One region of the Paraburkholderia sp. SIMBA_054 genome, then DNA from elsewhere that is predicted to be linked to it. Evidence: riboswitches for the same ligand, from Rfam matches in the RefSeq annotation. Region 1 holds a riboswitch; each other region holds the start of a gene.
The links. A riboswitch is a leader RNA that binds a small molecule or an ion and turns the genes downstream of it on or off. The one in region 1 is predicted to bind glycine.
Positions count from the first base shown of each region.

Region 2: it holds a riboswitch for glycine, as region 1 does, so the genes downstream of both, SB822_RS18755 (D-amino acid dehydrogenase) here and gcvT (glycine cleavage system aminomethyltransferase GcvT) in region 1, are expected to answer to the same signal.
Region 3: it holds a riboswitch for glycine, as region 1 does, so the genes downstream of both, SB822_RS10250 (FAD-dependent oxidoreductase) here and gcvT (glycine cleavage system aminomethyltransferase GcvT) in region 1, are expected to answer to the same signal.

Region 1 covers NZ_JAWRXV010000006.1:258,175-264,751, forward strand. The annotation lists gene gcvP (aminomethyl-transferring glycine dehydrogenase) at 1-2,900, opposite strand, end outside; gene gcvH (glycine cleavage system protein GcvH) at 2,968-3,348, opposite strand; gene gcvT (glycine cleavage system aminomethyltransferase GcvT) at 3,452-4,570, opposite strand; glycine riboswitch at 4,660-4,790, opposite strand; glycine riboswitch at 4,841-4,954, opposite strand; gene SB822_RS09985 (hypothetical protein) at 5,115-5,474, opposite strand; gene SB822_RS09990 (oxidoreductase) at 5,570-6,577, opposite strand, start outside.
Region 2 covers NZ_JAWRXV010000014.1:79,217-85,793, forward strand. The annotation lists gene SB822_RS18750 (LysR family transcriptional regulator) at 1-151, shown strand, start outside; gene SB822_RS18755 (D-amino acid dehydrogenase) at 294-1,571, opposite strand; glycine riboswitch at 1,718-1,808, opposite strand; gene speB (agmatinase) at 2,105-3,082, shown strand; gene SB822_RS18765 (LysR family transcriptional regulator) at 3,094-4,017, opposite strand; gene SB822_RS18770 (branched-chain amino acid ABC transporter substrate-binding protein) at 4,245-5,384, shown strand; gene SB822_RS18775 (LysR family transcriptional regulator) at 5,409-6,335, opposite strand; gene SB822_RS18780 (aldehyde dehydrogenase family protein) at 6,529-6,577, shown strand, end outside.
Region 3 covers NZ_JAWRXV010000007.1:8,934-15,510, forward strand. The annotation lists gene SB822_RS10240 (M14 family metallopeptidase) at 1-492, opposite strand, end outside; gene SB822_RS10245 (trypsin-like peptidase domain-containing protein) at 597-2,141, opposite strand; partial or broken gene SB822_RS10250 (FAD-dependent oxidoreductase) at 2,800-3,270, opposite strand; glycine riboswitch at 3,428-3,517, opposite strand; gene SB822_RS10255 (LysR family transcriptional regulator) at 3,593-4,534, opposite strand; gene SB822_RS10260 (porin) at 4,938-6,122, shown strand; partial or broken gene SB822_RS10265 (carbohydrate-binding family V/XII) at 6,298-6,577, shown strand, end outside.

The DNA.
Region 1 (6,577 bases):
CAGAACAGGTTGCGGTCGCCGTACACGTTGTCGGCACGGCCGACGGGCGGCCAGTACTTCTTCGCGACCAGCGATGGCAACGGATACGCCGCCGTTTCGCGTGCATAACCGTGCGTCCATTCGTTCGCGACGACGACAGCCGCCGTGTGCGGCGCGTGCTTCAGCGGATTGTCTTCGCGATCGCTGCGGCCTTCCTCCACGGCGCGGATTTCGTTGCGAATCGCGATCATCGCTTCGATGAAGCGATCCAGCTCTTCCTTCGATTCCGATTCGGTCGGTTCGACCATCAGCGTGCCCGGCACCGGGAAGCTCATCGTCGGCGCGTGGAAGCCGTAGTCCATCAGGCGTTTCGCGACATCGTCGACGGAGATGCCGCTCGTTTCCTTGATGGGGCGCAGATCGAGAATGCACTCGTGCGCAACCAGCCCGCCCGGGCCCGAATACAGCACCGGGTAATGCGGCGCGAGCTTGTTCGCGACGTAGTTCGCGTTGAGGATCGCGGTTTCGGTGGCGGCCGTCAGGTTCTTCGCGCCCATCATCGCGATGTACATCCACGAGATCGGCAGGATCGATGCCGAGCCATAAGGCGCAGCGGAGACGGCACCGATGCCGTTCGCATCGCGTTCATAGCCCGTCGAGGTCTGGTTCGGCAGGAACTTCGCCAGATGCGCGCCGACGGCGACAGGGCCGACGCCCGGTCCGCCGCCGCCGTGCGGAATGCAGAACGTCTTGTGCAGGTTCAGGTGCGAGACATCGCCGCCGAACTGGCCCGGCGCCGCGAGGCCGACCATCGCGTTCATGTTCGCGCCGTCCACATAGACCTGGCCGCCGTGCGCGTGCACGATCTCGCAGACTTCGCGGATGTTCTGCTCGAACACGCCGTGCGTCGACGGGTACGTGATCATGATCGCCGCGAGCTTGTCGGCGTGTTGCGCGGCCTTCTTCTTCAGGTCTTCGATATCGACGTTGCCTTGCGCGTCGCACGCAACGACGACGACCTGCATGCCCGCCATCTGCGCCGACGCCGGGTTCGTGCCGTGCGCCGAAGCGGGAATCAGGCACACGTTACGATGACCTTCGCCGCGCGATTCGTGATACGCGTGGATGATCAGCAGACCCGCGTACTCGCCTTGCGAGCCGGCGTTCGGTTGCAGCGACACGGCCGCGTAGCCGGTTGCGGCGACCAGCATCTGTTCGAGCTGATCGATCATTTCACGGTAGCCGACGGTTTGCTCGGCGGGCGCGAACGGGTGAATCTGGCCGAACTCGGGCCACGTGACGGGCAGCATTTCCGACGTCGCGTTGAGCTTCATCGTGCACGAGCCGAGCGGAATCATCGAGCGGTCGAGCGCGAGGTCCTTGTCCGACAGGCTGCGCAGATAGCGCAGCATTTCCGTTTCCGAATGGTGACGGTTGAACACGTGGTGCGTCAGATACGCGCTTTCGCGTTCGAGCGTGGTCGGGAACGTGTTCGACGCGCCAAGCTTTGCATCGAGTTCGTCGATTTGCGGCACGGCTTCGACGAATGCAGCTTGCGCGAACGCGGCGAGCAGATCTGCGAGATCGGCGCGGGTGGTCGTTTCGTCGATCGACAGACCGACGCGCGTGTCGCTCACGTGACGCAGGTTGATGCCCTTCGCTGTCGCGGCGTCGCGCAGTGCCTGGGTGCGGGCACCCGTTTCGAACGTGAGTGTGTCGAAGAACGATTGGTTGATGAGCGTATAGCCGAGTTGCTTCGCGCCTTCCGCGAGCAGTGCGGCGATGCGGTTCACGCGTTGCGCGATCATCTTCAGGCCGCGCGGGCCGTGATAGACGGCGTACATGCTGGCCATGATCGCGAGCAGCGCTTGCGCCGTGCACACATTCGACGTCGCCTTTTCGCGGCGGATGTGCTGTTCGCGCGTTTGCAGCGCGAGACGCAGCGCGGGATTGCCTTGCGCATCGACGGTCACGCCGACCAGACGGCCCGGCATCTGGCGCTTGAATTCGTCGCGCACGGCGAGATACGCCGCATGTGGGCCGCCGAAGCCGACGGGCACGCCAAAGCGCTGCGAGTTGCCGACAGCCACGTCCGCACCCCATTCGCCCGGCGGCGTGAGCATCGTCAGCGCGAGCAGATCGGCGGCGGCGACCACGTGGCCGCCCGCTGCGTGGATCGCTTCAGCGAGTGCGCGGTAGTCGTGCACGTCGCCGTTCACGCCCGGGTATTGCAGCAGCACGCCGAACGCATTCGACGCAGCCGCATCAGCAGCCGGGCCGACCTTCACTTCGATGCCGACGGGCTTCGCGCGCGTCTTCACGACTTCGATGGTTTGCGGCAGCACGTCGTCTGCCACATAGAAAATGTTCGACTTCGGCTTGCCCACGCGTTGCAGCAGCGTCATCGCTTCGGCGGCCGCCGTCGATTCGTCGAGCAGCGACGCGTTCGAGATCGCGAGACCCGTCAGGTCGACGATCATCTGCTGATAGTTCAGCAGCGCTTCGAGACGGCCTTGCGAGATTTCCGGCTGATACGGCGTGTATGCCGTGTACCACGCCGGATTTTCGAGCACGTTGCGCAGGATGACGGCGGGCGTGTGCGTGTTGTAATAGCCTTGGCCGATGTACGAGCGGAACACCTGGTTCTTGTCCGCGAGTTCGCGCAGCGCGGCGAGCGCTTCGGCTTCGCTCTTCGGCTGGGCGAACGGGCCGAGCGGCAGCGCGTCCTGGCGGCGAATCGTCTTCGGAATCACCGCGTCCATCAACGCGGCGCGCGATGCGAAGCCGAGGGCTTCGAGCATCGACTGCTGATCGGCCGTATCCGGGCCGATATGCCGTTCGGCGAAGGCGTCATGCACTTCGAGCGCGGCGAGCGAGAGAGGAGTGCGGTTCATCAGACGATCCGGGTGTTCGAGCTTCATGGAATGTTCCTGCTGGCGCGGCGTTCTTCTGTCGTGGCGGACGCCGCGCCGGTCGTGAGTAAGTGGCTTATTCGCCGATCGACTTGCCGTACGCGGCGGCGTCCATCAGACGGTCTTCCGAGGCGCCCGCGGCCGGCTTGATCTTGAACAGCCAGTTGTCGTAGGGCGCGCTGTTCACGGCGTCCGGCGTATCGGCGACGTTCTGGTTGGCCTCGATGATCTCGCCCGACACGGGCGCGTAGATATCGGACGCCGCCTTCACCGATTCGATGACGGCGACGGTATCGCCTGCCGAGACGGTCTGGCCCAGTTGCTGCAGTTCGAAGAAGACGATGTCGCCGAGCGCTTCCTGCGCGTGGTCGGTGATGCCGACCGTCAGCGTGCCGTCCGCCTCGGTGCGGACCCATTCGTGCGATTCGGTATATTTCAGATCGGCCGGGATGCTCATCGGATGCTCCTATGCGGTAATTCGGTTAATTTAAATAGTGGGACGCACGCGACGCTTTCGTGTCTGTCTGGTGACTGTGTCGTGACGCTGATCGTATGACCGATCAGCCGACGAGCACTTTGCCGTTGCGCACGAATGGCAGTTTAACCACGCTGGCGGGAAGTGCCTTGTCACGGATCTGAACGTGGACGACGTCGCCCGGCTGCACGCCCTTCGGCACGCGCGCAAAGGCGATCGATTCCTGCATGGTCGGCGAGAACGTGCCGCTCGTGATTTCGCCGTCGCCAGCGGGCGTGACGACCTTTTGGTGCGCGCGCAGCACGCCCGCAGCCTTGCCGTTGTCCTTGTGCAGGATCAGGCCGACAAACGACGACTTCGAACCATCAGCTTCGAGCTTTGCGCGGCCGATGAAATCGCGCGGCGCGGTCAGATCGACCGTCCATGCGAGGCCGGCGTCGAGGGGCGACACGTTGTCGTCCATATCCTGGCCGTACAGGTTCATGCCGGCTTCGAGGCGCAGCGTGTCGCGCGCGCCGAGACCGGCGGGGCGCACGCCTTGCGCCTGCAGCGCGTTCCACAGCGCTTCGACGTGATCGGCGGGAACGATGATTTCGAAGCCGTCTTCGCCCGTGTAGCCGGTGCGCGCGACCGTCAGCTCGCCAAATGGCGTATCGGTGACGCGCGCGGCGTTGAACGGCTTGAGGGCTTCGCTGGCGGCGCGCGCGTGGGGCACGGTCGCCCAGACTTTTTCGCGCGCGTTCGGACCTTGCACGGCGACGATCGCGTAGTCGCGGCGCGGCGTGATGGTCAGGCCGAAGCCTTGTTCGTCATTGAGCTTGGTGAACCACGCGACGTCTTTCTCGGCCGTGCCGGCATTCACGACGACGCGGAAATGATCTTCGCCGAAGTAATAGACGATCAGATCGTCGATCACGCCGCCTTCGGGGTTGAGCAGGCAGGAGTAAAGGGCTTTGCCCGGGGCTTGCAGCTTGCCGACGTTGTTCGCCAGCGCGCGCTCGAAGAAAGCGCGCACGCACTCGCCCGTGAAATCGACGACGCACATGTGGGATACGTCGAACATGCCGGCGTCGGTGCGCACGGCGCGATGCTCTTCGATCTGCGAGCCGTAATTGACGGGCATGTCCCACCCGCCGAAGTCGACCATGCGGGCATTGAGCGCACGGTGCGTGGCGTGGAGCGGGGTGTGTTTGAGTTCGGTCATCGGGGCCTCGGGGCGTCGCTAAACAGGAAAGGCCATGCGGCGAAACCCCTCGCGGCCTGATCCCATCTCGGGCCAACGAGCGATAACTGCATGCCCCCTCTGTCCTCGATACCTGAGAGATTGCGCTGCCGTCAGCGAGTGCTGATGGGCTGGCGCGCGCCCCTTCGGTGGGCAGCCTGCGCGAGCATTCGCGCTACTGCCGCTCTCCAGAGTGCGAAAAACAGGCGCTCGTTCAAATGAGGTCGTTATGACCGGATGACGAGCGGGTTTTTCGACGCGGTCGGTCCTTTTGCCTGAGAGTTTGCGGGTGTGCCCCTTCGGCGGCGCTGGCTGCTGGACGTTCTGAAAACGACAGCGGACGGCGCGCTCTCCCGACGCGTGCGGCGAATGTACGCGAGGGGCGAAGGGATGTCAAATTGGCGCGCCGGGCTTGAGCGGGCGCGGCTGAGCCGGCGGTCGACGCGACGCCGTGGTCAAAAAAGCGCCGCTCGCGAGGCAAGGTAAGCACGCGCCGAACGGTCGGCACGGCACGTGCCACCGTCAATCAGCGGTTGATGGCCGCCGACGCCGTATCCAGTTCCTGATTCAGCACGCGCTGCTCGTCGCCCGTGAGGCCGCCGCCGTGTTGTCCGGCCATGTCGTGCGCTTCGTGGCGGATCGTATCGAGCCGGCGGTGCAGCGCGGCGCCTTCGGGCGGCGGATAGTGGCCCTGGTTCACGCGCGCGTCGACGTTGCGGCCCATGTTGTCGATGCGGCCGTCGACCTGCTCGAGGCGATGCACGGCCATTTCGTGCGGATTCGGCGCGCGAGACGGCTCGGCGAGCTGCTGCGACGGTGAGGCCACGCACGCGGCTAGCGACGAAACCAGCGCGAAACAGCCAAGCGCGCGAACGATATGCTGCATATTCCTTCCTTTCTGTTTGATCCCGAATGGATACCGGAGGGCCACGAAGGCCAACACCCTGACGGGTGGCAGCGAAATCGCCGCCACCCTGACCGCTACGCGCCTCGCCTGAATGCCAGGCGCACGCCTTCCTTCTCACTGCGATTCGCAAGCTCGATGATGGTCATGACGTCCACCGCGTCAGCCGCGCTAACCGGGAACGGCACGCCGTCATGGATCGATGCCGCCAGCGCGCGGTAGAACTCGGCGTACGCGCCGTCGCGCGTCGGCAGATCGCGCTGCACTTCCTGTTCGCCTTCCAGCACGCGCAGCGCGCCCGCTTCATTGCCGCCGCCGAAACCGGCATCGCCCGGACGCAAGCCCGCCTTCAACTGATCTTCCTGCGTGTCCAGCCCGTTCTTCACATAACTGCCGCGCGTGCCGTGGATCGTGTAGCGCGGCGCGACGATCGCCGTCAGCGCGCTCGCGTGCAGCACCACTTCATGGTTCGCGTAGCCGAGCAGCAGATGCACGTAATCCGGCGCGCTCGCATTGTCGCGGTATGCCTTCACCGTTGCATAGACCGTTTCGGGCACGCCGAACAGCGTCAATGCCTGATCGATCAGATGCGGGCCGAGATCGAACAGCAGGCCGCCGCCACGCGACGCCTCTTCGCGCCAGCGTTGCCGGATGCCCGGGCGAAAGCGGTCGAAGTGCGATTCGAAATGCGTGATGCGGCCGAGTTCGCCGCTCGCGATCAGGTCGCGCACGGTCATGAAATCGCCGTCCCAGCGACGGTTGTGGAACGGCGCGAATACCAGCCCCTTGCTTTGCGCGAGATCGGCGAGCGTACATGCATCGGCGGCGGAGAGCGTGACGGGCTTGTCGACGACGACATGCTTGCCCGCTTCGAGCGTGCGGCGTGCGAGGTCGAAGTGCGTGTCGTTCGGCGTCGCGATCACGACGCATTCGATGTCCGACAGCGCGAGCAGCGCGTCGATATCGGCGACGATCGTTGCGTTCGGATAATCGGCGCGCGCCTTGTCCGGCTGGCCCGTGGCAATCGCGGCGACGCTCGCGCGTCCGCAGTGTTCGATCACCGGCGCGTGAAATGTGGCGCCGGC
Region 2 (6,577 bases), on a different contig from region 1:
CGTTCAGGTGCTCGTCGACTGGGAATTCGAGGCGCGCTCTTACATGGGTCCCGTCTGGCTGCTGTATCCGCCTAACCGTTTCCTTCCGTCGAAGGTGCGAGCGTTGATCGACTACCTCGCAAGCCACCTGCATGACGCTGTGGATGAGTGAGCGGTCTCGCGCTACGTCATGTTTGACCGTGACGCGGTGCGGGAAATTCGAATGGGATGGGTTGGTCAGCCGGAATGGGCGACCTGCTAAAACTCGAGACCCCGCGCCGCGCGGGGCCTGTGCTGTCGGCTGGAAACGCTTATCAGACGTTGACCGGCAGGCCTGTTCGCTTTCTCGCGGGCTTCACGCTCATTAAGTTGGGCATACTATTGGCCACGAGTTCTGCAACAGCTTCCGCAGTCGCTGCCGAGAGGGTCCACCCCAAATGCCCGTGCCCAGTGTTGTAGAAAATATTGCGTCGGCGACCGGAGCCCACTTTGGGCAGCATGCCCGGCAGCATGGGGCGCAGGCCAGCCCACGGAATGACGCGCGCCGTCGACATACCCGGAAAATGCGTGCGTGTCCAATTGACGAGGGGCTGGATTCGATCCGAACGGATGTCACGGTTCAGGCCGTTCAACTCAGCCGTTCCAGCAACACGGAAGCGATCGACGCCGAGACGGCTGGTCACAATCTTGGCGTTGTCGTCAAGCAGGCTGACCCAAGGCGCGGCGTGTTGGCTTTTTGTGTCTTCGAGGCAGACCGTGATCGAATAACCCTTCACCGGATAGACGTTCACGTGGTCTCCCACATACGCGGCTAGCGCACGACTTCCGACACCCGCACAAATCACTACCCGGTCGAAGCTTTCCGTATCAGTCTGACTTTCGTGCGCGAAAGCAATCCTCAATTCACCCTCTGCGGCCTCGGAAATGGACTGCACGCTCGTGTCGTAGCGGAACTCGACACCCAAACGCACGCAGGCTTCAGCAAGACCACGCGTGAACTTGTGAATGTCACCGGTCGAATCCGACTCGGTGAAGAAGCCGCCGTGGAACTGCCCGTGAAGCGCCGGCTCGAGGGCGCGGATTTCGTCGGGTGTCACCGGGCGCCGGTCAAGACCTCCTTCACTTAGCAATGCATTGACCTTTGTCGCGGCGTCGAACTCCTTGCGGGTGGCATAGAAATGCAAGATGCCACGTCGTTCCAGGTCGAAATCGATGTGCTCCCGCTCCGCGATCGAGAACATGTGCTCACGTGCAGCGATGGCTAGCCGCACCGTTTCGATCGTGTTGCTGCGATAGTTCGGAATCTGGCGCAGGAACTCGCCGATCCAGCTGTACTTGTGCCAACTCGGTCTCGGATTCATGAGGAGCGGAGCGTCGCGGCTAAACATCCAACGCAGGCCTTTCAGCACCGTGGAGCGGCTGTTCCAGACCTCAGCGTTGCTGGCCGATAGTTGACCGCCGTTGGCAAATGACGTTTCCATTGCCGCATAGCGATGACGTTCGAGAACGGTGACGCGGTAACCGCGCCGGGCGAGGGCATAAGCAGTGGTGACGCCCGTAATTCCGGCGCCAATGATGGCAATATGGGACATGACATGGTCCAGTGTTAGTTGAGCATCGCCGGCCGATGATTACCGGCGTCAATGCCCCATCTGTCCATGTACCTGAGAGTTTCGCTAATACCGGTTACGGTAATAGCTCCCCTTCGGTGGGCGCGCATGCGCCGCTCTCCAGATGTTCTCGCTGCACGGTCCTTTTGCCTGAGAGTTTCCGGGGCGGTTGCTCCGTCGGCGTCGTCGCGGGTGGACGATCTCTCCCGTGCTTCGTTGTAGAACAGCGCAAGGCTACTACCTCAAAGAAACGACAGCAAGTCTTTTCAAATAGACGGCAGTCAACTTCCCGCCCGGGTGCGTAGCGGCTCTATCGCGATCTGGATGTGTCCAGAAATGCTTCGGATTTTCCCGAAGTGCGTTTCTGATTTTTGGCATTTTTCCGTCGAATTTGTTTGCATAGACTCCGTTCCAGATGCACCGCCTGCCTGTCACAACGGACGACGCCGCGGCGGTGACGAGGGCGCCTGGTGCGCCGCACCTATCTGAACGAACAACAGGACGAGTGCCATATCATGTCTGAAAACAGTTACGAAACCGGTCGCCTCAATTTGCCCTTTGTTGGAATCTGCACGTTCGCGAAGTCTCCGCTGTGTCTTGACTGGGACAAAATCGATGCGGATGTCGCGGTGATGGGCGCTCCTTTCGACTGCGGTACGCAGTGGCGGGCGGGTGCAAGGTTCGGTCCGCGTTCGATCCGGGATGCATCGACGCTGTTCTCATTCGGACACGGCGGCGCGTACGACTTCGAAGACGACGTCGTCTACTTGCCCAGCAACGAAGTTCGCATTGTCGATATCGGTGATGCGGACATGGTGCACACCAACACGGAGAAGAGTCACGCCAACATCGAGTACGGCGTGCGCAAGATCCTGGCGGCTGGGGCGTTGCCGGTGGTGATGGGAGGCGATCACTCGATCAACATTCCGTGCATCAATGCGTTCGAAGGTCAGGAGCCGTTTCACATCGTCCATATCGACGCCCACCTCGATTTCGTCGACGAGCGCCATGGTGTGCGCCATGGTCACGGTAATCCGCTGCGGCGCGCGGCGGAAAAAAGCGTGGTATCGGGCATGACGCAAATCGGCATCCGCAACGTGTCGTCTACTGCGCGCGAAGGTTATGCCCAGGCACGCGAGATGGGCTCGGACATTATCTCGGTGCGCGACCTTCGACGCCTCGGCATCCAGGGCGTCCTGGACCGTATCCCGAAGGGCGTGCGCTATTACCTGACCATCGATATCGATGGCTTCGATCCGTCGATCGCGCCCGGCACGGGCACGCCGAGCCACGGCGGCCTGCTGTATTACGAAGGACTCGAACTCTTCGCTGGCCTTGCTGAGCAGGGTGACGTGATTGGCATCGACCTCGTGGAAGTCGCACCTGACTACGATCATTCGGGCTCGACGTCGATCCTGGCGGCGCAACTGCTGCTGAATACGATTGGCCGCGTGATGCATCAACGCAAAGTCAAACGAAACCTGTCCCGTTGAGTTCTCGTTAGCTATTTGCTGCTGCGTGCGGCCCGGTTGACTTTCCTGGCCGCCGCTCGCAGCTGGTTGCAAAAAGCCTGCACGACGCGCGCCGATTCAGCGCCTTTGCGCGTGATGATCTGAAAGTCCAGATGTGTCACATAGTGCTCAGGATCGATGCGTGCCAGTAGTCCACCGTCGACCCAAGGCTGCGCATAGTGAGGCGGCAGAAAGCCCACATAGTTGCCCGACAGGATGAGCATCGCGCGGCCTTCGACGTTGTCGACCGAGGCCGCGGCCTGTGCCATGTGCAGCAGCTTGAGCTCCTGGCTGCCGAGGTAAGCACGCGCAGCGAGGCGTTGTTTGCCAAGCACCGACAACGGGACACGGCCGCCCGCCCGCTCGTATAACGAGTGGGTCGATGCGCAGTAGAGCCCCTGCTCCTCTCTATAAAGTGGCAAGTAGTCGAGACCGGGAATCTGCGCGGGGAATGGCCCCACGGCCAGATGCAGGCGCCCGTCCAGCACGTGCTGCTCCATGCTGCCAGGTGTGTCGATCTGCACATGCAGACGGACGTCGGGCGCCATCTGGCCGAACTCCCGGATCGCTGTCGGCAGCGGCGAGTATTTGTCGGTCAACGTTGCTTCGATCATGCCGAAGCGCAATACACCGGAAAGCTGATTGCGCAACGTACCTGCTTCCATCTGAAACGTATCGACCGCACCGAGCAGACGCTGTGCGGCGGCGTGCAGCTCCGCCCCTTCATCTGTTAGCCGGAAACCCGCGCGTCCGCGCTCACACAGTCGTAGTCCGAGGCGTGTCTCCAGCTGCGACATGTATTCGCTGATGCTCGATGCGCCAATGTTGAGAATCGGTTGCGCTGCGGCGAAGCCGCCGCAACGGACGATGGTTTCGAAGATCCGCAACAGCTTGAGATCTGTGTCCTGAACTTGCATCGTGCGGTCCCTCGGTTACTTCGGAAATTACCGAAATGTGTTTCATCAATGGTGCATTTTATTGGGGAATTTGGCTACACAGAATTGCTGTCAACTGCACTGCCGTGGGTTCCATGAAGGCAAACGGACAGTGGGGTCCGATGGGAAGTTTTCCAGGCCAAAGCGCAACGCGTCCGCCACCTCCGGAGGCAGGGCGATTTGATACTTCACGATGTGAGGAGAGCACGATGAAAAAATTGCACGCAGGTGCATGGTTGACCGCAGTCGCCTTGAGCATGGTGTCGGCGCACGCGGCGACGGAGGAGCAGGTGGTGAAAATCGGCTTGACGGGACCCTTGACTGGCCCGCAGGCCGCCATTGGCAAGGACGATGAAAACGGCGTCAGGATGGCGATCGAGCGTCTGAATGCCCAAGGGCTAGTGATCGGCGGTCGGAAGACCCGTTTCGAACTGGTCTCGCAAGACGATGCCGCCGATCCGCGTACCGGTATGACGGTTGCGCAGCGCCTCGTCGACGACAACGTGAAGGTCATCTTTGGGCCTTTCAATTCGGGCGTCGCGATTCCGATTTCAAACCTGGTGAATGTCGCGGGAATCGTGATGGCGACCGTCGCATCGAACCCGTCGATCACGCAACACGGCTATCCGTTCGTGTTTCGCATCTCCGCCAGCGACACGCAGCTTGGCAGCCGCATGGGCGAATTTGCGGCCAGGAAGTTGAAGATCAAGCGGATAGCTGTGATCGACGACCGGACAGCATACGGCCAGGGTCTCGCCGACGAATTTATCGACGCAGCCAAAGCCAACGGCATCGAGATTGTGGATCGGGAATATACGACCGACAAAGCGACCGATTTCGTCTCGATCCTCACACACATCAAGGGCGCTCACGCGGAAGGGATTTTCTACGGCGGCTACTACGCGCAAGCCGGCGCGCTGCGCAAACAGATGAAACGCCTCGCGATGAACGGTTACCTGCTTGGCGGCGATGCCATGTGCAATGCCGAACTGGCAAAAGTCGGCGGCGACACGGTCGATGCCGGCGTGTATTGTCCGCAAGGCGGCCCCGTTCTCGACCAGACTCAGGAAGGGCGGCAGTTCAAGGCGGATTACAAGCAGCGCTTCCATACGGACCCATTGACCTACAGCGCTGCGTTATACGATGGCATGAACATCGTCGCGCGGGCCATGCAGAAGGCCAATGCCATCGAGCCGGCACAGTATCGTGCTGCACTCGCCGGCATCGATTTTCAAGGGGTTTCAGGGCACTATCGATTTGACCAGAACCGCGATCTGAAGGACTCGCCAATCACCATTTATACCTATCGAAACGGTGAGCCGACGCCGCTGGCATCTTCCCAGCCCTAGATCGAAGCGGACGCTTCGCAATCCCTACGTCGCGTCCGCTGCCTGCTGGGCCAGACGGTAGCTTTCCATCAGGTCCATCATGAATACCTGCAGGATGGTAGGGGGCACGGCGGCCCGCTTCGTGATTGCGCAGAATGGCCATCGGCTGCCGAACTGGTCGGGGCATATATGATGCATCTCGTCGCGCGCGACCCATCGGGCAGCGTAATGGATCGGCAGAAATCCGATGTACGCGCCCGATAGAATCAGGATGGCCTGCGCCTCGATGTTGTCCACGGTCGCTGCGGCTTTGCTGACGCTGAGCATTCGCAGGTCGTGCTGCTGCAGATAGCCGCGCGCGACCACGCGGCTGGACGCGATGGCCTGTTTGAGTGAGGCATCGTCGGGTGGGAGGCCAGCGAGCACATGATGCTTCCCGCAATACAGACCATCCGGTTCGCCATAGAGGTCGGTGTAGGTGAGGCCTGGTACGTGCAGTGGAAAATGCCCGACTGCAATGTGCAACCGGCCATCGAGTACGCGCTCCTCCAGTTCGGCAGGCATACCGACGTAGACATCCAGATGCACGTCGTGCCCCCTCGATACGAACGCCTGCAGTGCCTGCGGCAGCGGTGAAGCCGAGTCGGTCACCGTGTTGTCGATGATGCCGAGGTACAGCCTGCCTGAGACGTTCTTCTTCAGTGCATCCGTGTCCACACAGAAATTCTCCACCGCCAGTTGCAGTCGCTGCGCGGCCTCGTAAGTCGCCAGGCCATGTTCGGTTAGACGAAAGCCGCTGCGCCCCCTCTCACAAAGCTTGAGCCCCAGGCGCGTTTCGAGCGTCGTCATCTGTTCGCTGATAGTCGACTGGCTGACGTTCAGGGTTGCCTGGGCGGCGGAAAAGCCGCCGCATCGCACGACTGTCATGAAGACCCTTAAAAGCTTGAGGTCCACGTCCTGCAACTGGATCACTGTCGTCGCTCCGTTTAGCCCGCTTGCTTCGATATTTCCGATATGAATATCTGATCCACGTGATTTTTCCCCGCGGCCGTGTCGCTCATAGTCTCTCAAAAGGCCGCGCTGCCACAAGCCAGGTTTATATCGACGTTTTCCGATGGCCCACCAGAGGCCGTGCAGCAGTTAATCCGTAACACAGGAGACAATGATGGATAAAGTCGTACAAAATTATCTGGAGACCTTCGGGATCTGCGAAG
Region 3 (6,577 bases), on a different contig from region 1:
GCTTCCCCATTCGCGCGCGTGCACGCCGCCAAGGAAATAGATGCCGGGACGCCCCGCTGCGCTGCCTTTGCCGATTTTCAACGCGTGGCAGCTGCGCTTTTCCCAGGTTGGATGAGGCAGCTTGATCAGCTTCGTGAACGCATCATTGGGCGCATTGCTTGCGGCGGCAAGCGCCGCCTCGATTTGCGCAACATCGAGATAGCCGGTTCCCGCCGCGACGGATAACGCATCCAGCGCGTGCGGCGCGGCCAGTTGCGCGCGCGTCTCGGCCTGGCGCACCTTGCCTTGCGCTTCGGCGTCCTCCAGCCGTTCGACCTGGTAGCCGTCCGCTTCGAGCGCCTTGATCTGCGCATTGGTGGCGTGCGCGTCGACGCGATAGCCGCCGTGGACCTTCTCGATCGTATGGCGCGCGACCGTAACCTTATGCTTCGTCACGAGATCGGCCAATGCGGCCTGATCTTTTCCTGTGATGCGTGCGTGGTAGCGGGACATGTTCGTTCTCCGGTCAGACGGGCCGGTCCAGACGGTCCGGTCCTTCTAACCGAGAACGGCGGACGCGGCGGACATTTCAATCGTCCCGCCGCAGCCCTTGCGCTTCACTTCAGATCGACAGTCACGAAACTGCGTGCATGGTTACGCTGGATCAGCAGCGCCGCCTTCTTCCCCGCCTTCGCCGCGAGCGCCGCCAGTTCATCCTGCGATGCAACCAGCGTGCCGTTCAGCGACAACACCACATCGCCCGGCTTGATGCCGGCCGTGCCCGCCGTCCCCGACACGTCCTCGACCATCAGCCCTTCGGCGAGGCCCGTCGAGCGCCGTTCGTCGTCCGTCAGCGGATGCATGCTGAGGCCGAGATGATCCAGCGGCCCGACATCGCTCACGCCCGTGCTCGCGTATTGCGCCGATGGCGTCAGGTTAACCATGATCGTCATCTGCTTGCGATTACGAATCAGCTTCACAGGGACTTTCGTGCCCGACTGCGGCACCGCATCCTGATCGGTGAGATCCGCGCTGTGCTCGACGGGCTTGTCGCCGATCTGCACGATCACGTCGCCGGGCTTCAGCTTGCTCGTGGCGGCGGGACTGCCGGGCTCGACGGCAATCACCAGTACGCCCGCCGCGCGCGGCAGACCGAACGCGCCGGCAAGGCCCGGATCGACGTCCTGCACCTGCATGCCGAACGCACCGTGCGCGGCGTCTGCGTCCTGAGACTTTGACTGCGCCTGCAACTGCGCGCGCACCTTGTTTGCCATCGCGATCGGGATGGCAAAAGTCAGACTCTGGAAACGATCGCCGTCGGCGTAAACCTGCACGTGTATGCCGACCACTTCCCCCGCGCGATTGAACACCGGGCCGCCCGAGTTGTCGGGATTCAATGCGCCGTTGGTCTGGAAGAACGGAAACGTCGTGCCATCGGACAGCGTGCGGGACGTCGCGCTGACGATGCCCGCCGTCACCGTGTTCTGATAGCTATCCGGTGAGCCGATCGTCAGCACCTGTTCGCCGACGCGCACCCGCGTCGAATCGCCGAGCTTGACGACAGGCAGCTTCGTCGCTTCGATCTGGATCACGGCGACATCGCTTGGGCCATCGACGGCGACGACTTTTGCCTTGAACTCGCGCCGGTCAGTGAGGCGCACCGTCACGTCATCGGAGCCGTCGACGACATGGGCCGTCGTCAGAATCAAGCCGTTGGGGCTGACGATGAAGCCCGAGCCCACACCCGACATTGCACGCGGTGAGCTGCCCTGCCCGTCTTGCGACTGCGGCATGGCCTGCCGGAAGAACGCGAACAGCGGGTCGTCACCGTCGATCGCTTCGGAGCTCGCGCCCGAAGCGGGCGCCGGCGACGCAGCTGGCGCCGGCTGCGTTGCCACCGCCAGCGCCTTCTCCGGCAGGATCGCGCGGATGTTCACGACGGCGGGTCCGTAGCGCTCGACGATTGCCGGGAAGTCGAGCGGCGCGCTCGCATTCCCGGGCGCCATTCGCTTCTCTTTCACTGGCGCGGACGCAGGCGACGGCGCGGAAGCAGGCGCAACATGCGGTGCTATCGCTTCGGCGTTGGCGTAGGGGTATCCGGTGAGGCAGGCCGTTGTCACGGCGGTGCAAAACCAGGTGCGGAATAGAGTTGAGTGAAACACAGCGCACCTCCATGGCGTTAGTTATGCCTGGCACTGTGAAGACATTATTTAGCGCGTGGCGGCCGGCGACTGTGACATAGCACACCGAAGAGTTCGAAAAGAAAGAGAACCCATCCGGCCGACGCAAACCATATCGCATCGCAATCCAACCGCGAGCGCAGACGGATGCGATCGACCCTCGATGTCTGTCTGGGTGGATCGAAGTCGACGTGAGATTCAGTTGCATGTTTGCCCGCAATGGACAATCAGGGACGCGAACGGTTGACCCGTTCGTCCTGATTCATTTATAGAAAGCGGGCAGCAAAATTGCAGCGAGTACAAATCCTGGCGTGCGCCGATGGTGGCTCTGCCGGTACGCTGGTAGTCCGCGCTGATAGTTCGCGCTGGCAATTCGACAAGCGTTAGTCGCTACGCCGTCGTGACGCGATTACTGTCACGCAAAACGCGTCATCCATTTGTGTCAGTTGTGCGTCGATGATGCGGGCGGCCAAACGCTCGCGGCAGCGCATGTTCGAAAACGCTCATGTCCGCTGCTTCGCGTTTCGACTTCGAAAGTCGAGGCCGCCCGCCTGCGTGTTTCGTCAGCTACGCGCGCCCATCATGTCGACGCCGACAACGCCTGCGCGACGCCCTCCGCCGTCGCCGCCGACAGCGTCCATCCGTGCAGCGCCGGCTCGATCGAACGGATTTCGTCTGGCGTGACAGAGCGCCGCTCGAGCCCGCCTTCGCGCAGCAGCGCGTTGACCTTCAGCGCGGACTCATACTCCTTGCGCGCCGCGTAGAAGTGCAGGATGCCGCGCCGTTCGAGATCGAAGTCGATGCCTTCCCGCGCTGCAATGCCGAACAGATGTTCGCGCGCGGCAATGGCACGCCGCACCGTCTCGATCGTGTTCGCGCGGTAGTGCGGAATCTGCCGCGTGAACATCCAGCGCAGCCCCTTGATGATGGTGGCGCGGCTGTTCCAGACTTCGGCGTTGCTCGCCGACAGTTGTCCGCCGTTGGTAAACGAGGTTTCCATCGCCGCGTAGCGGTGACGCTCGAAGACGGTGACGCGATAGCCGCGTTGCGCGAGGGCGTTAGCGGTCGTGACGCCGGTGATCCCGGCGCCGATGATGGCGATTCGTGAGATGACATGGTCCAGTGTTCGTTGAGCATCGCCGGCCGCGCTTCGTGCTGCTGCCGGCGCCGATGCCCCATCTGTCCATGTACCTGAGCGTTTCGCCCGCGCGCCGCGAATGGCGTGGGCTCCCCTTCGGTGGGCGCGCGTGGCGCCGCTCTCCAGATGTTCCGGCTGCACGGTCCTTTTGCCTGAGAGTTTCCGGGGCGGTTGCTCCGTCGGCGTCGTCGCTGGGGACGATCTCTCCCGTGCTGCGTGGTGGAACAGTGCGACCTTACCGAAGCAAAAAGAACCGGGCAAGCCCCCAACTTCCGGGCAACGATCCACCGTGGGTTCAGTCCGCCGTCAGGTCGGCGCGCGGCGCAGCCGGGGAGAAACCTCTTCGGAAGTATTCGATCGTGAAGTCCACGAAGGTGCGCACTTTCGCCGACACATGGCGCCGGCCGGGATAGACGAGCGACAATTCCTTGAGACCGTTGGTCACCCGATACTCAGCAAGGACACGCAGCAACGCGCCGCTCGCAATGTCGCCGACGACGTAGTCCTCAGGCAGGATAGCGAGACCCATGTCGGCGAGTACCAGTTGCCGCAGCATGATCATGCTATTGACCCTGCACACGGAGTCGAGATTCAAGGTCTCCTCGCGACCGTCGGCGCTCGCGAATGACCACTCGGTTCCATGCATATCTCGCGAAGGCGCGAGGAAACTGTGCGATGCAAGCTGTTCGAGCGAGGTCGGCGCGCCGTGCCGTTCGATATAGCCGGTAGACGCGACCACGATGGGCCGCACCGACAGCACAGGACGCTTCACCAGCGTGCTGCCGTTCACCTGCCACGATGCGACGATGCCGACGTCGAACCCGTCTTCGACGAGATCGACGGACTGATGCAATAGCGTGACGTCCAGCTTCACCTTCGGATGACGTATCCGGTAGCGGTGCAGCAAAGGCGCTAGCGCCGCGAGTGAAAACGAGGCCGCCGCCGCGACCTTGAGCGTGCCCGTGGGCTCGCCCGCTTCTTCTGTCACGGCCGATTCCATCGAATCCAGCAGCTCCAGCAGTTGCTGGCACCCCCTTGCATAGGCGCGGCCCGCTTCCGTCAGCGAAACGCTACGCGTCGTGCGATTGACGAGGCGCGCATTGAGATGCGCCTCCAGCAGCGCCACATAGCGCGTCACAACAGCATTTGACAGATTGAGACTCGACGCAGCGCGACTGAAAGAGTTGTTCTCGGCGACTCTTAGGAATATTCGTATTGCCTGCAGCTTATTCAGCATGAGCAACAGAAATAAAACAGATTAGACATATATATCAACATTAAACTACCTTACCCCATTTAAAGCCGCAGTTTCAGCCAACATAAATACGATTATCACCCATGGAAACCCATCATGTAGCACCGTCACAACATATTATCAAACAAGCACCATTCACGACTTAAATATCGAGATGAATTTCATTTGAATATACATCGCCTTATCATTAAACATTAATTTTATTTCGAATTACTAAAAAATAGTTTTCAATTATTAAACATAACGAAACATCGACTTACCTCTATAGTTCGCCCTGCGTGATCGATGTGTGCCGTGAATTTGCAAAAGCTACGCACCGCGGCTATCTCGCACACGGAAGACAGCACATTCATTCAAGTCGTCAGGCTTAGTACGGAATACGAACATGAAAAAAACCACCTTGATTTTCGCGGCTGCTTCAGCGGCCTTTGCGGGTGCGGCGCACGCGCAGAGCAGCGTCACGCTTTATGGCCTCGTCGACGCGGGCCTGACTTACGTGAGCAACGAAGCCACGCGCAATTCGCCCATCACGCCGAATGGCTTGAATGACGGCAAGGCAGTGTTCGGCATGACAAGCGGCAATGTGCAGCAAAGCCGCTGGGGCATGCGCGGAGTGGAAGATCTGGGCGGCGGCCTGAAGGCCGTCTTCAACCTCGAAAGCGGGTTCAACGTGAACAATGGCAGTCTGGCCAATAACAATGCGTCCAATAACAGCCTGTTCAACCGCCAGGCGTACGTCGGACTGTCTGCTATCGATTACGGCACGCTGACCCTCGGCCGCCAGTACGACTCGGTCGTCGATTACCTGGGCCCGGTCTCCGCGGCCGGCACCTGGGGTGGCACGTACTTCGCGCACCGCGGCGATAACGACAACCTGAACAGCACGTTCAGCATCAGCAATTCGGTCAAGTATCAAAGCGTGAACTACGCTGGGGCTTCGTTCAACGCGCTGTACGGTTTCTCAAACTCGGCGAACGGCTTTGCGAACAACCGCGCGTATAGCGTCGGTGCTGGCTATGAGTACGCCGGTGTGCATTTCGCAGCTGCCTATCTGCAGATTCAGGGGCTGAATTCCAACAACAGCTCGGGCGCGATCCAGAACCTTCCGACCTTGGCGATGACAAACCTTCCGGGTCTTCAGAATCAGCGTACCTGGGGTCTTGGCTCGAATTATGAAATTGGACCGTTTACGCTCGGCGCGCTGTTCACACAGACCCGCTATCAGGACAACATCGGCGATTCTTCCGTGCGTTACAACAACCACGAAATCCACGCCCGCTATAGCGTCACGCCTGCGTTGAGCCTCGGCGCGGCTTACACGTACACGCAAGGCTTGCGCAGCACGCCGCGTACGTCTACGACGAGCAACAGCTCGGCTCACTGGAACCAGTTTGGCGTGCAGGCCGACTACGCGCTGTCGAAGCGCACCGACATCTACGCTGAAAGCGTCATGCAGATCGGTGCAGATAATCAGGTCGGCGCGAACGTGACGCAAGTCAACGGCACTTCGGAACCCTCCACGAGCAAGAGCCAATACGTCGTTTCGGCAGGTATCCGGCACCGCTTTTGATCGATTCACCAATCTTTAAGAGTCTTCTCTGGTCTCCGCCAGTTTTAACCGCCCCTTTCAGGGGCGGCTTTTTTCTTTTGGACAAGCAACCGATAACTGGATGAGGTATCTCGAAGATGAACGCAAACTTTAAAGAGCGCGGCGCGAAGTTGAGACTGACTCAGATCGTCGCTCGGTGTTGACGCTCACCGCATTCACCTGGGAACTCCCGCCGTCGTACGCAGCGACTGCCCCTGTGCCCGCGACGCAGGCTGACTGGCCACGCAACTTTGAAGCGAGTGGCGAGCATGTCGAGATGTATCAGCCGCAAATCGAGAAGTGGGACGGCAATCGCATCTCGGGGCGCGCTGCAGTTGCCGTCGGCAAGGCCAACGGAACGCCGACCTTCGGCGTCGCGCATTTCGCCGCCAATGCCTATATCGACAAGCCATCGGGACTGGTCCGTCTGACTGCTA